3 regions of the Marinomonas sp. genome follow, and region 3 is predicted to be linked to each of the others. Evidence: predicted binding sites of a transcription regulator. Region 3 holds the regulator's gene; each other region holds the start of a gene.
What was found. The regulator LexA, encoded in region 3, represses DNA repair genes until DNA is damaged. The targets are predictions, from matches to a motif close to TACTGTNTANNTANACAGTA.
Positions count from the first base shown of each region.

Region 1: recN (DNA repair protein RecN) is a predicted target of LexA. The motif match lies at 2,638-2,657, and genes of this name have one in related genera.
Region 2: ACO05V_RS20705 (YebG family protein) is a predicted target of LexA. The motif match lies at 1,310-1,329, and genes of this name have one in related genera.

Region 1 is NZ_OZ245329.1:4,593,727-4,597,580, reverse strand. Features, by position in the region: gene ACO05V_RS21990 (RnfH family protein) at 1-54, shown strand, start outside; gene ACO05V_RS21985 (outer membrane protein assembly factor BamE) at 51-368, opposite strand; gene fur (ferric iron uptake transcriptional regulator) at 438-848, shown strand; gene recN (DNA repair protein RecN) at 940-2,610, opposite strand; gene grpE (nucleotide exchange factor GrpE) at 2,795-3,373, shown strand; gene dnaK (molecular chaperone DnaK) at 3,476-3,854, shown strand, end outside.
Region 2 is NZ_OZ245329.1:4,327,298-4,331,151, forward strand. Features, by position in the region: gene ACO05V_RS20695 (hypothetical protein) at 1-295, opposite strand, end outside; gene ACO05V_RS20700 (mechanosensitive ion channel family protein) at 360-1,223, opposite strand; gene ACO05V_RS20705 (YebG family protein) at 1,352-1,771, shown strand; gene ACO05V_RS20710 (inorganic phosphate transporter) at 1,962-3,548, shown strand; gene ACO05V_RS20715 (TIGR03643 family protein) at 3,634-3,854, opposite strand, start outside.
Region 3 is NZ_OZ245329.1:2,914,515-2,918,368, reverse strand. Features, by position in the region: gene topA (type I DNA topoisomerase) at 1-1,156, shown strand, start outside; gene ACO05V_RS13945 (DUF6586 family protein) at 1,153-1,623, shown strand; gene ACO05V_RS13940 (hypothetical protein) at 1,626-1,892, shown strand; gene lexA (transcriptional repressor LexA) at 2,002-2,625, opposite strand; gene dinG (ATP-dependent DNA helicase DinG) at 2,695-3,854, shown strand, end outside.

The DNA of each region.
Region 1 (3,854 bases), 1.7 Mb from region 3:
GTTGACCCAAAACAAGCTAGGGCCAACCGTGCAGCGAAAACAACGAAAGATTAGTTGTTTTTAATTTCTGTTAAAACGCCGTCGCTGAAAATTAGGACTAGGTCGTTTGCATCACTTTTCTTGGTATCTGGTGTTGCGTATAGCGTTGTATACAGGTAATGCCATTCGTTTGGCTTAAAGGTGTCTCTCAACATTGGGTTACCCAATAGGTAAGTGACCTGAGATTCAGACATGCCAATTTGTAACTGTGATAGTTGTTCCTTCGTTATAAGGTTTCCTTGTGTTACCGGAACCTTGTAAGGTGGTGGAAATAAACTGCATGCGCTGAGTGAAAGCGCTGCGCATAATAGTAAAACTGATTTTTTCATTTGTATTATCCTTACTCTGGTGTGCTAATGATAAAGTAATTATCAACAAGATCGAATAGAGAATGACTCATGACTAGCGAAAATCAAGAGCTAAAGAAAGCGGGACTCAAGGTAACTCTACCACGAGTGAAAATTTTACAAATTCTTGAAGGTGCGGGCGACCGCCACATGAGTGCTGATGATGTCTATCGCACTCTGCTTGATCAAGGTGAAGATGTTGGTTTGGCAACAGTTTACCGTGTGCTAACTCAGTTTGAAACTGCAGGTTTGGTGCAACGTCACCATTTCGAAGCAGGAACAGCTGTTTTTGAGTTAGCGAAGGGCGATCATCATGATCACATGATTTGTCTGGAAACGGGCAAGGTGATTGAATTCGTTGATCCAATCATTGAAAAGCGCCAACATGAAATTGCTGAAGAGCATGGTTTTGAGATTGAAGACCACAGCTTGATTCTTTACGTGCGCCCAAAGAAGAAATAAACGTTCGTTTATCCAAGGGTAATGAATGATAAGGGCCTAAATTGCAGAGTTTAGGCCCTTTTTTATTATCTGGATTTTATTGGTGGTAATGCTACTGCAGTTGAACGTTACCTAGCATTTCGCGAGCGTGCGCTAAGGTTTGCTCGGTCAGTTCTAACCCGCCTAATAGGCGCGCAATTTCTTGTGTGCGGTCTTGATCCTTGAGTAGCTCGACCTGAGACGACGTCGCTTCATCTTCAACCAGTTTACTGACGCGTAGATGCTGATTGCCTTGCGCTGCCACTTGCGCCAAGTGAGTCACACAAAAGACTTGGCCACGTTTGCCAACAGAACGTAGCATGCGACCAACCACCTCGGCGATGCCGCCGCTGATGCCCACGTCAACTTCATCAAAAACCAATGTCGGAATAATCGATGTGTGCGCGGTAACCACTTGGATACCCAAACTAATTCGTGATAACTCACCACCTGAGGCGACTTTGCGCAATGGCTGTGCAGGTTGCCCTGGGTTGGATGCAATCATGTATTCGATGTCTTCAAAACCATTTGCCGACACTTGGTTAAGTGGTTGGCATTGAATAAAGAAGCGCGCATGTGGCATGCCTAATCCATGTATTTGCTCTTCGACTTTTTGTGCTAGCTCGTCTTTGGCGATAATGCGCTTTTCAGTCAGTGTCGTAGCAAGCGCGGTGAGTTTTTCATAGGCTTGTTCTTCTTTTTCTTTCAGTGACTCTAGGCTTTCTTCGCTGCCTTGTAGACTGTCTAGTTCTGCTTCCACGCTTTCTCGTAAGGATAAAAGTCCTTCTGGTAAGGTTCTGTGTTTGCGAGCGGTATCGTAAATATCAGATAAGCGAAGTTCTATATCGATAAGGCGTTCAGGGTTTTGCTCCAAAGTATCTTGGTAGTGATGCAAACTATCTGCCGCTTCTTGTGCCTGAATTAGGGCTACGTTCATCATTTCTAACGCATTTTCTAATTCTTTTGTAGCTGGACGAATTTGGCTGGCACTATTGATTGCTTGATGCAACAAAGAGCAAATATTGCCTTCGTCGCTGTCTATCAAAATACCGCTGGCTTGATAGGCTTTAAATTGTGAATCGGCAATGTTCGACAAAAAGGCTTGTTCGTTTTCTAGCGTTTCGATTTCGCCTTCTTTTAGATCAAGTTGCTGCAACTCTTGAGCTTGATAAGACAATAGCTGGATCTTGGCGTCTTGTTCAGAGGAGCGATTCTGCTGAGCAGACAGTTCTTCTTTGAGTTGTCGCCACGTTGAGTATTGCAGGCTAACTTTTTTACTCAAGTCAGTCAGACGACCATATTCGTCGAGCTGTTGTCTTTGGGCATTCTTTTTAAGTAACGACTGGTGTTCGTGCTGTCCGTGGATATCAACTAGCTGACTGCCAACGTCTTTTAGGTCGCTCAATGTACAAGGGCGGCCATTAATGTAAGCCTTGGAGCGACCTTCTTTGCTGATAACACGGCGCAATATGCAATGTTGATCGTGTTCTAGGTCTCTTTCTTCCAGCCATTTGTGGACGTGTGGATAGTGCTGTATATCGAAGCTGGCACTGATGTCGGCTTTTTTTTGCCCATGTCTTACGACTGCTGCATCGGTACGATCACCTAAACAAAGTGACAGAGCATCCACCATGATGGATTTACCTGCCCCTGTTTCACCTGAAATCACGGTCATGCCCTTTTTGAATTCCAGTTCTAAGGATTCAACAATGGCGAAGTTGGAAATAGCGATGCTAGTCAGCATAGAGTGCTCCAAAGAGAGAATATATTTATATGGTTATTTATACAGTACTTGGTTGTTTTTTGACAAGTCTAGTTAGTAAATTTAATTCCCATGAAATTAATGCGGCTTTAGTGTTGAAAGGTTAAAAGCTGACCCCATATACCCTGCACATAGGAAGTATTGTTTCTGTTATTTGGAGTTGAAAATGAGTGAGCAGCAAAAAAATCCTAATCAAGATGCGGAGCATGATTTGAAAAGCGAAACGCAAAACGAAACAGTAGAAGAGCTTTTAGAGCCTGAAGTAGAGACTCTAGAAGAAGTTACTGAAAATGATGAGCTTGCAAAAGCATTAGAAGAAGTCGCTCAGTATAAAGAGGCGGCACTTCGCGCTCACGCCGACGCACAAAACGTACGTCGTCGTGCAGAACAAGATGTCGAGAAAGCGCACAAGTTTGGTTTAGAAAAGTTTGCTAAATCGATTGTGAACGTGGCAGACAATCTTGAACGTGCTTTAACTTCTGCGCCAGACACAGGTGAGTCCGATCCTGTGCGTGAAGGTGTAGAACTGACGTTAAAAGATTTGCTTGAGACGTTGGCTCGCTTTGAAGTGAAAGTGGTTGATCCACATGGCGAACCGTTTAACCCTGAGCTGCATCAAGCCATTACGATGGTGCCAAACCCTGAGCTAGAAGCGAACACGGTAATGGATGTTGTGCAGAAGGGTTACACCATTAATGGCCGCTTATTGCGCCCAGCAATGGTCGTGGTTTCGAGCGCCGCTTAAAAATACTGTCAATTTTTTGACACTGGACGCTTGAAATACTTTTAAGCGTACCCAAATACAGAATTATCATCGTCATAAACGAATTTATTGGAGATACAAACCATGGGTAGAATCATTGGTATTGACTTAGGTACAACGAACTCTTGTGTTGCCGTATTGGATGGCGAGAAAGCTCGCGTTATTGAAAACGCTGAAGGTGATCGCACAACTCCTTCCATCGTCGCATTTGCTGAAGATGGTGAAGTGCTAGTTGGTCAATCAGCTAAACGTCAAGCGGTAACCAACCCAACAAATACTTTGTTCGCGGTTAAACGTTTAATCGGTCGTAAATTTAAAGACGACGTCGTTCAAAAAGACATCTCTATGGTGCCTTACAAAATTATTGCTGCAGACAATGGCGATGCGTGGGTAGAAGTAAAAGGCGACAAGAAAGCGCCACCACAAATCTCTGCTGAAGTTCTTAAGAAAATGAAGAAAACAG
Region 2 (3,854 bases), 1.4 Mb from region 3:
ACGATATACTGACACCAATCTGCTCAATATTAGAGTACCTAGAGACTAGACGACCTTTAAGCTTAGCTAAAGCAAAACCACCCTTCCGATCTGATAACTCTATATTTAGACTATCAACGTATAAACCCACTGATGTATAAAGATTGCCAGTAATATGATTATGTGCAGGCTCTTTTAACGTTTCTACAAGGCTATCATTGATCTCTTTATCAGTGACGACATAATTATCACAGCCACTTACTATTAAGCAGGATACAAGCAAACCGACTGTTGATATAACTCTTAAAAATGACATAAATTCCCTTTTAATAATGAGCAAAAAAACCACTAACATTCAGTATCAAAAAATTGAATGCTACTTACTTATTTCCTAGATATGCATTACGTTTTTCATACCAAAATGTCATAAAATCTTCAGTGACTTTTTGCTCTATCTCCACGGCTTCTTCGGTTGGACAAAAGAGCGACACCGTAAAAACATTAAAACCTTCAGGTGTGGTGGTGATTCTAACTCTTGGCTCAGGGCCTGAAATCTTAATGTCTAAACGCTTTTCTATAAGGCTGTTATAACGAATAGCAACATCGTGAAAATGCTCGCTGTACTCACGAATTTTTTCTAAAATTTGCTCTTTTATCGTAAACAAATTCACATCATCAGTACTACGAGAGATAGAGAAAGTATGGGTCACATAGCGGCGCATGTAGTTCAGATTTTGAACCGTGTGCAGCAATAAGACACTATTGGGAACCACCGTCGTACGACCTGTATAGGTGTAACTGCCACCTTTCAGATCAACTTCAAATAGTGTCGTCGATAACCAATCACTATCGGTCACTTCGCCTTCATAATTGGCGATTCGAATCCAATCGCCAACCTGATATGGTCGCGTACTAGCACGATAAAATGCACCAACGATGCAAGCGATAAATTCCTTTGTTGCGATAACCAAGGCCACCATAAAAGCAGCGATTGAAATCGCGATATTTTGTAACTCAGATGACCAAATAAGCACTAAGCCAACTACTAAGAATAAATTAAATATGTTGTCTACTGCGTTGATTCTCTGACGTTTTTTATCATGCTCAATTTTTTGATTAATACGAATGACACGTTTTGTATAACGTCTAATAATATACGACAAAAAGATCCAAGTGATCGTTAGAACGATCTCAACGTGATCCATCAAAATGGAAAAGTCTAACTGGGAAAAATCAACAGGCATAAAAAGTGCTTCCTTTATCAAGACCGCCACTTTAACAATCATTGCCAGGATCAACAAATAAAAGCGCTAGACAAACGACGAAAAATAACTGTATATTTATACAGTATTTTTATTTCATGAGGTGGATTATGCCTGTAATTATCAAATATGTTGTAGAACGCGATGGAATCGAAAAAATGACGTTTACTTCTAAAACTGAAGCCGATGCATACGACAAACTATTAGACACCGCTGAGGCGTTGTACGAGATTTTAGATGAAAGCAAATTAGCAGGCGATCATTCTCAAAAAGAAGCACTGTCTATGTATTTGGCTGAAAACAAAGATTCTCTGTTAGATATTTTAGGCAACAAGAAGAAAAGTCCTCAAAAACCTAAAAAAGCGAATAAAGCATCCAGTGCACAGCTTGATCTAGCAGAAGCGGCACCTAAAAAAGCACTGGAAGACCTAGTGATAGAACCAGATGAAGATGTGATGTATGACGAAGATGAAAGCACCCTTGTATTTGATGACGAACTGACCGATTTTCGTGAAAGTGATGCCGCATAATGCGGCATCACTTGTTGCTGATATCTAGAATCCAATAAACCAAAATGCTATTCCCGCCATTTTGAAACGCGAATTGTTAGCAATAACGTCATGAAATTGTCATCTTAAAAAGGCAATCTCCTTTACTAAGAATATCACTGCATTTCTTAAGAATAGAAGCGCTTTAATAGCAATTAGTTAGGGAGTCGTTATGTCTGTAATTGAACAGAATAACAGCGATAGAAGTTTTAATATTTTCTTTGCTGCTATTTTCTTAGTGTCCATTGCCTATTTCATCTTTTGGGGATTGAATTACACCAATTCCAATCATGTCATTTTATTTATTCTTGCCACACTATTTGGTGTCTTCATGGCATTTAATATTGGTGGTAATGATGTTGCAAACTCATTCGGCACCAGCGTCGGCGCAGGCACATTAACAATCAAACAAGCCCTGTTAGTCGCAGCCATTTTTGAAGTAAGCGGCGCTGTCATTGCAGGTGGTGAAGTAACTAAAACAATTCGTAAAGGCATTGTTGATCTATCACAAATACAAGTCGATCCGATGCAATTTGTCTACATTATGATGTCGGCACTGCTTGCGGCAGCTATTTGGCTATTGATCGCTACGAAAAGGGGCTGGCCAGTATCAACAACGCATTCAATCATTGGCGGTATTGTTGGCAGCTCGATTACATTAGGATTTTTAATTGGTGGCGCAGAAACAGGCTTTGCTTTGGTTAAATGGGATCAAATCGGCACGATTGCGATTTCTTGGGTTTTGTCTCCAGTGCTTGGTGGAGTCGCGGCTTACCTTTTGTATTCACAAATCAAAAAATACATTCTTAATTTTAATGATCAAGCCTCTGAAGAGTTGGTAAAAATTAAAGAAGAGAAAAAAGCCTACAAAGCAGAACACAAAAAAGCCTTTGAGCGCATGGCGGAAATTCAACAAATTTCCTACACCACGCAAATGGCTCGTGATGCTCTCACTGTTAAGGAAGGCGATTTTGATAAAGATGAACTGGAGTCTGATTATTATAAAGAACTTCATGAAATTGAATCAAAACGTAATGAGCTAAATGCTACCAAAGCACTAGAAGTATATGTTCCGATCTTTGCAGCTCTTGGCGCAACGTTAATTTCGGCCATGTTGATTTTTAAAGGTTTGAAGCACATGAACCTAGGATTAACACAGCTGGATAATTATCTGATTATCGGCATGATCGGCGCCATTGTTTGGTTAATCATGGCTATCTTCACTAAAACGTTGAAAGGCAAATCATTAGACAAATCGACCTTTCTGCTTTTTAGTTGGATGCAGGTTTTTACTGCGGCAGGTTTTGCCTTTAGCCATGGCGCGAACGATATAGCCAATGCGATTGGCCCTTTCGCAGCTATCATGGACATTCTACGAACCGGTGAAATTGGCTCAAAAGCCGCGGTTCCAACCATTGCCATGCTAACCTTTGGTGTCGCACTTATCGTTGGTTTATGGTTCATCGGTAAAGAAGTCATCCAAACGGTAGGTCACAATCTTACTAAAATGCATCCGGCTTCTGGCTTTTCAGCGGAATTAGCTGCCGCTGCTGTCGTTATGATCGCTTCCATTCTAGGTTTACCGGTTTCCAGTACGCATATTTTAATCGGTGCCGTATTAGGTGTGGGCATGGTGAATGGTGCGGCAAACTGGCAACTAATGAAACCTATCGGCATGGCTTGGATCATTACCTTACCAGCTGCCGGTATTCTTTCTGCTGTTAGCTTCTTGATCCTCAATAGCTTGAGCTTGGCCTAACTCAATTCAGCCATAGAGAACAGAACACGCAAAAAAGACGACTCATCACTGGGTCGTCTTTTTTTATTCGATAAGGTAAAACCATTCAGCGTCCTTTATTTGCACGGATTTTATACTGCGTTTTACAGTAGCCTCGAGAAATATCAGGATTGCGTAGCGCCAGATGTTTACTCGCACGCCCAGACACTCTAGCCCGCCAATTTTTAAAGGTTTTAGCTTTAAGGTTGCTACGCATTAACAAAATAACATCAGGCTCTGAAAGCCCGTAAAGCGTTTGAATGGCTTCAAATGGCGTGCGGTCTTCCC
Region 3 (3,854 bases):
TTTGGTTAAAGAGCTTGAGAGACGTGGAATTGGTCGTCCATCAACTTACGCATCTATCATCTCTACGATTCAAGATCGTGGTTATGTGCGTGTTGAAAATCGTCGTTTCTATGCAGAGAAAATGGGTGATATCGTGACTGAGCGTTTGGTTGATAGCTTTAATTCTTTGATGAATTTTAGCTTTACGGCACAAATGGAAGAGCAGCTAGACGATATTGCTCAAGGTAATAAAGATTGGATTAAAACGCTTAATGCGTTTTATAAAGATTTTAGTTCGGTGCTAGCGAAAGCAGAATCGCCTGATGGCGGTATGATGCTGAATGAGCCAACCCCGACAGATATCGAATGTCCAACTTGTTCTCGTCCAATGCAGATTCGTACCGCCAGCACCGGTGTGTTTATGTCTTGTTCTGGTTATGCCTTGCCTCCAAAAGAGCGTTGTAAAGCAACCATTAACCTAACACGTGGTGACGAAGCGATTGCGGTAGACGACGAAGAGGGCGAATCTAAAGCGCTTATCAATAAGCATCGTTGTAAGATCTGCGGATCTGCCATGGACAGTTATTTAATGGATGAGCATCGCAAACTGCATGTTTGTGGTAATAATCCTGCTTGTTCGGGTTACGAAGTAGAAACTGGTGTTTTCAAAATCAAAGGTTACGATGGTCCTACGCTTGAATGTGATAAGTGTGGATCAGAAATGCAGCTTAAAACTGGTCGTTTTGGTAAGTACTTTGGTTGCACTAACGACGAGTGTAAAAACACTCGTAAGTTATTGAAGAGCGGCGAAGCGGCACCACCAAAAATGGACCCCGTACCAATGCCTGATCTTGCTTGCCAAAAAGTAGAAGATCACTATGTTCTTCGTGATGGTGCAACTGGTTTATTCTTGGCAGCTAGCCAATTTCCGCGTAAGCGTGAAACTCGTGCACCTTTGGTTGAAGAGTTACTGCCATATATGGATCAAATAGACCCTAAATATCACTTTTTTGCAAAAGCGCCTAAAAAAGATTCTGAAGGTCGTCCTGCAATCATCCGCTATAGCCGTAAGACGAAAGAGCAATATGTCATGACGGAAGAAGAGGGCAAACCAACTGGCTGGAAGGCATTTTATGTTGGCTCTAAATGGGTGATTGAGGAAGGTAAGAAGAAATGAGTGGCGCTAGTTTAGCTAGCCTAACCAATCAAAAGCTGGATACGGCAAGACGCTTCATTAAGCAGAGTCAAGATAGTGACGAAGCATGGTTAAAAGTCGGGCTGGAAAGCTCGGCTATTTTCCAGTTAAGAAGCGCGCTTAATGGGCTGTTGAAAGAGGTGGCATCAGCTTACTCTTTAACGGGGACGCTTGATGTTACTAAATTATTAGCTGAGTCAGAAAGCAAGCAAGTCGTCGTTCCAGTTTTAGCTGAGTTGGCAGATTTACTGTCTCGCTCTGATTCTTGGTGTTTTCAATTGAACCAGGCCTATTTAGTTCAGTTTGAGTGTCGCGCCTCTATGTCATCAGTTGTTCAAAGTGATAACCTAATTGGTCGTGGAAGTGACGCAGGAGCGTCTGTAAGTTTTTATTTGGCCAAGTTGGTTGAATTGGTATTACGTTTTAGAGAAGAGTCATCAGAGTATTGAATATGAAAGAATCCTACCTAGAAATTGTTGAGCTAGATAACGGCGATATCGTCCTGCGTCCAGCCAGTGAGGGTGGTGAGGAAACCGTTCCATTAGCGACACTGCAGATTTCAGACGACACTCGATCTTATTTAAAGGATCGTTATTTTGAATTAGCAAAATGCATGTTTCATGCGGGCATTGATTTTGTTTATTCGGATGATTCGTTTTTTGACGATGACTCGGAGTATCTTGATGATGAGGAGTTTCGTCCTAAGATTCTGCACTAAATCAGCTATGATGATACCGATGGAGTTCAGCATAGGCTGAAATAAAAAAGCGAAGCACAAGCTTCGCTTTTTTATTGGAATAGTGTTTGTTTTATGTGGCAGCGGTTACTTAAAGCCCTTGGCGAATTACACCAACAGATAAGCCTTCAATGGCAAACTCTTCGCTTTCAAGGTCGACAATGATGTCATTGAACTCTTCGTTTTCTGGAATAAGTCGAACGATGCTGCCTTTTTGTTCGAAGCGTTTAACCGTTACTTCATCACCAATGCGAGCAACGACAATTTGGCCGTTGCGCACAGTAGTGGTTTTATGAACCGCTAATAAATCACCCTCCATGATTCCGATGTCTTTCATACTGGTCCCAGAGACAGACAAGAAGTAATCGGCTTGTGGTGAAAACATATTGGCTGGGATGTTCACATGAGAAGCAATGTTCTCCTGAGCCAAAATAGGGTAACCTGCAGCGACTTTGCCGATGACAGGTAAGCCAAGGTCGTCTGCAGGATCGTCATTTGATGCACGATCAACTAAGCGTATTCCCCTTGATGCGCCGGACAGCATTTCTATTGCGCCTTTTTTACATAGGGCTTTGAGATGCTCTTCGGCGGCGTTAGGAGATTTAAACCCAAGCCGGCGTGCTATTTCTGCTCTGGTCGGTGGAAAACCTGTTTCACCAATAAATTCGCGAATGGTTTCTAGTACGTCAGATTGTCTTTTGGTTAATTTAATCATAGGTTATCTGGTTGTTTATACAGTTACTGTTATTATATACAGCATTCCTAACTATACTCAATGATATAAATGCTTTCAGACGAACTAAAAAAACAGATTCAACTTGCATACCGAGCATCTTTGGATGCGAAGTCCCATAAACCAAGGGCTGGACAGCGCCAGATGATTGGTGCAATCGCTCGAACCTTGGGTAACATTAAACAAGGCTCGGAAGGCGAACGCCTTGAAGAAAAGCATGTTGCCGTGATTGAGGCCGGAACAGGCACAGGTAAGACCTTGTCTTATTGCCTTGCGGCGATTCCTATTGCGAAAGCCCGTGGCCTCAAATTAATTATCTCTACGGCAACGGTCGCGCTTCAGGAACAAATCCTACATAAAGAATTGCCTGACTTGCTCGAGCATACCGATCTTACTTTTAAGTACACTCTTGCTAAAGGGCGGGGGCGTTATTTGTGCTTGAATAATCTTGAGGGCTTTCTTAGCTCAGAAGAACAAGCTATGGATGATATGTTTGCGGGCCTGTTTGAGCAGCACTTGCATTCTGATGATGTGAACACTGTCCTTTATCAAGAAATGGATGCCGCTTTGCAAAAAGGCGACTGGGATGGCGATAAAGATAACTGGGCGGGCATCGTTCGAGATCAAGACTGGCGACGCTTAACCACAGATCATCAGCAATGCACCAACCGTAATTGTGCGAATTATTCCGCCTGCCCGTTTTTTAAAGCGCGTGCTGAAATCGAAGTGGCTGATGTGATTGTTGCCAATCACGATTTGGTATTGGCGGATTTGTCATTGGGTGGTGGCGCGATTCTTACTCCTCCAAAAGAAACCATCTATGTTTTTGATGAGGGTCATCATCTTCCTGATAAAGCGATAGGGCACTTTCGTCATGAAGTTCGCTTGCAGCAAAGTATTGCTTGGTTGCGTCAGCTAGAAAAAAATCTAGTCAACTTAAAGCAAGAGCTAACTGACGATGTTAGTCTGACTGGACAGCTATTACTAAAAATCCCTCAGCAAATACAAAGTATCGTGAACTTTATCCAATATGCCCAGCAAGGTTTAGCGCCTTATATTCAGGGATTGGGTTTAGATCAAGAAAATAATCAGCACCGCTTTGAGTTTGGTCAAATTCCAGATGAGTTGCGCCAGCTGGCTTACAGTTTACAAACGTCTTATCAAAAATTATTCAACAACATTGAAAGTATCCAAGACGAATGTAAAAAGAC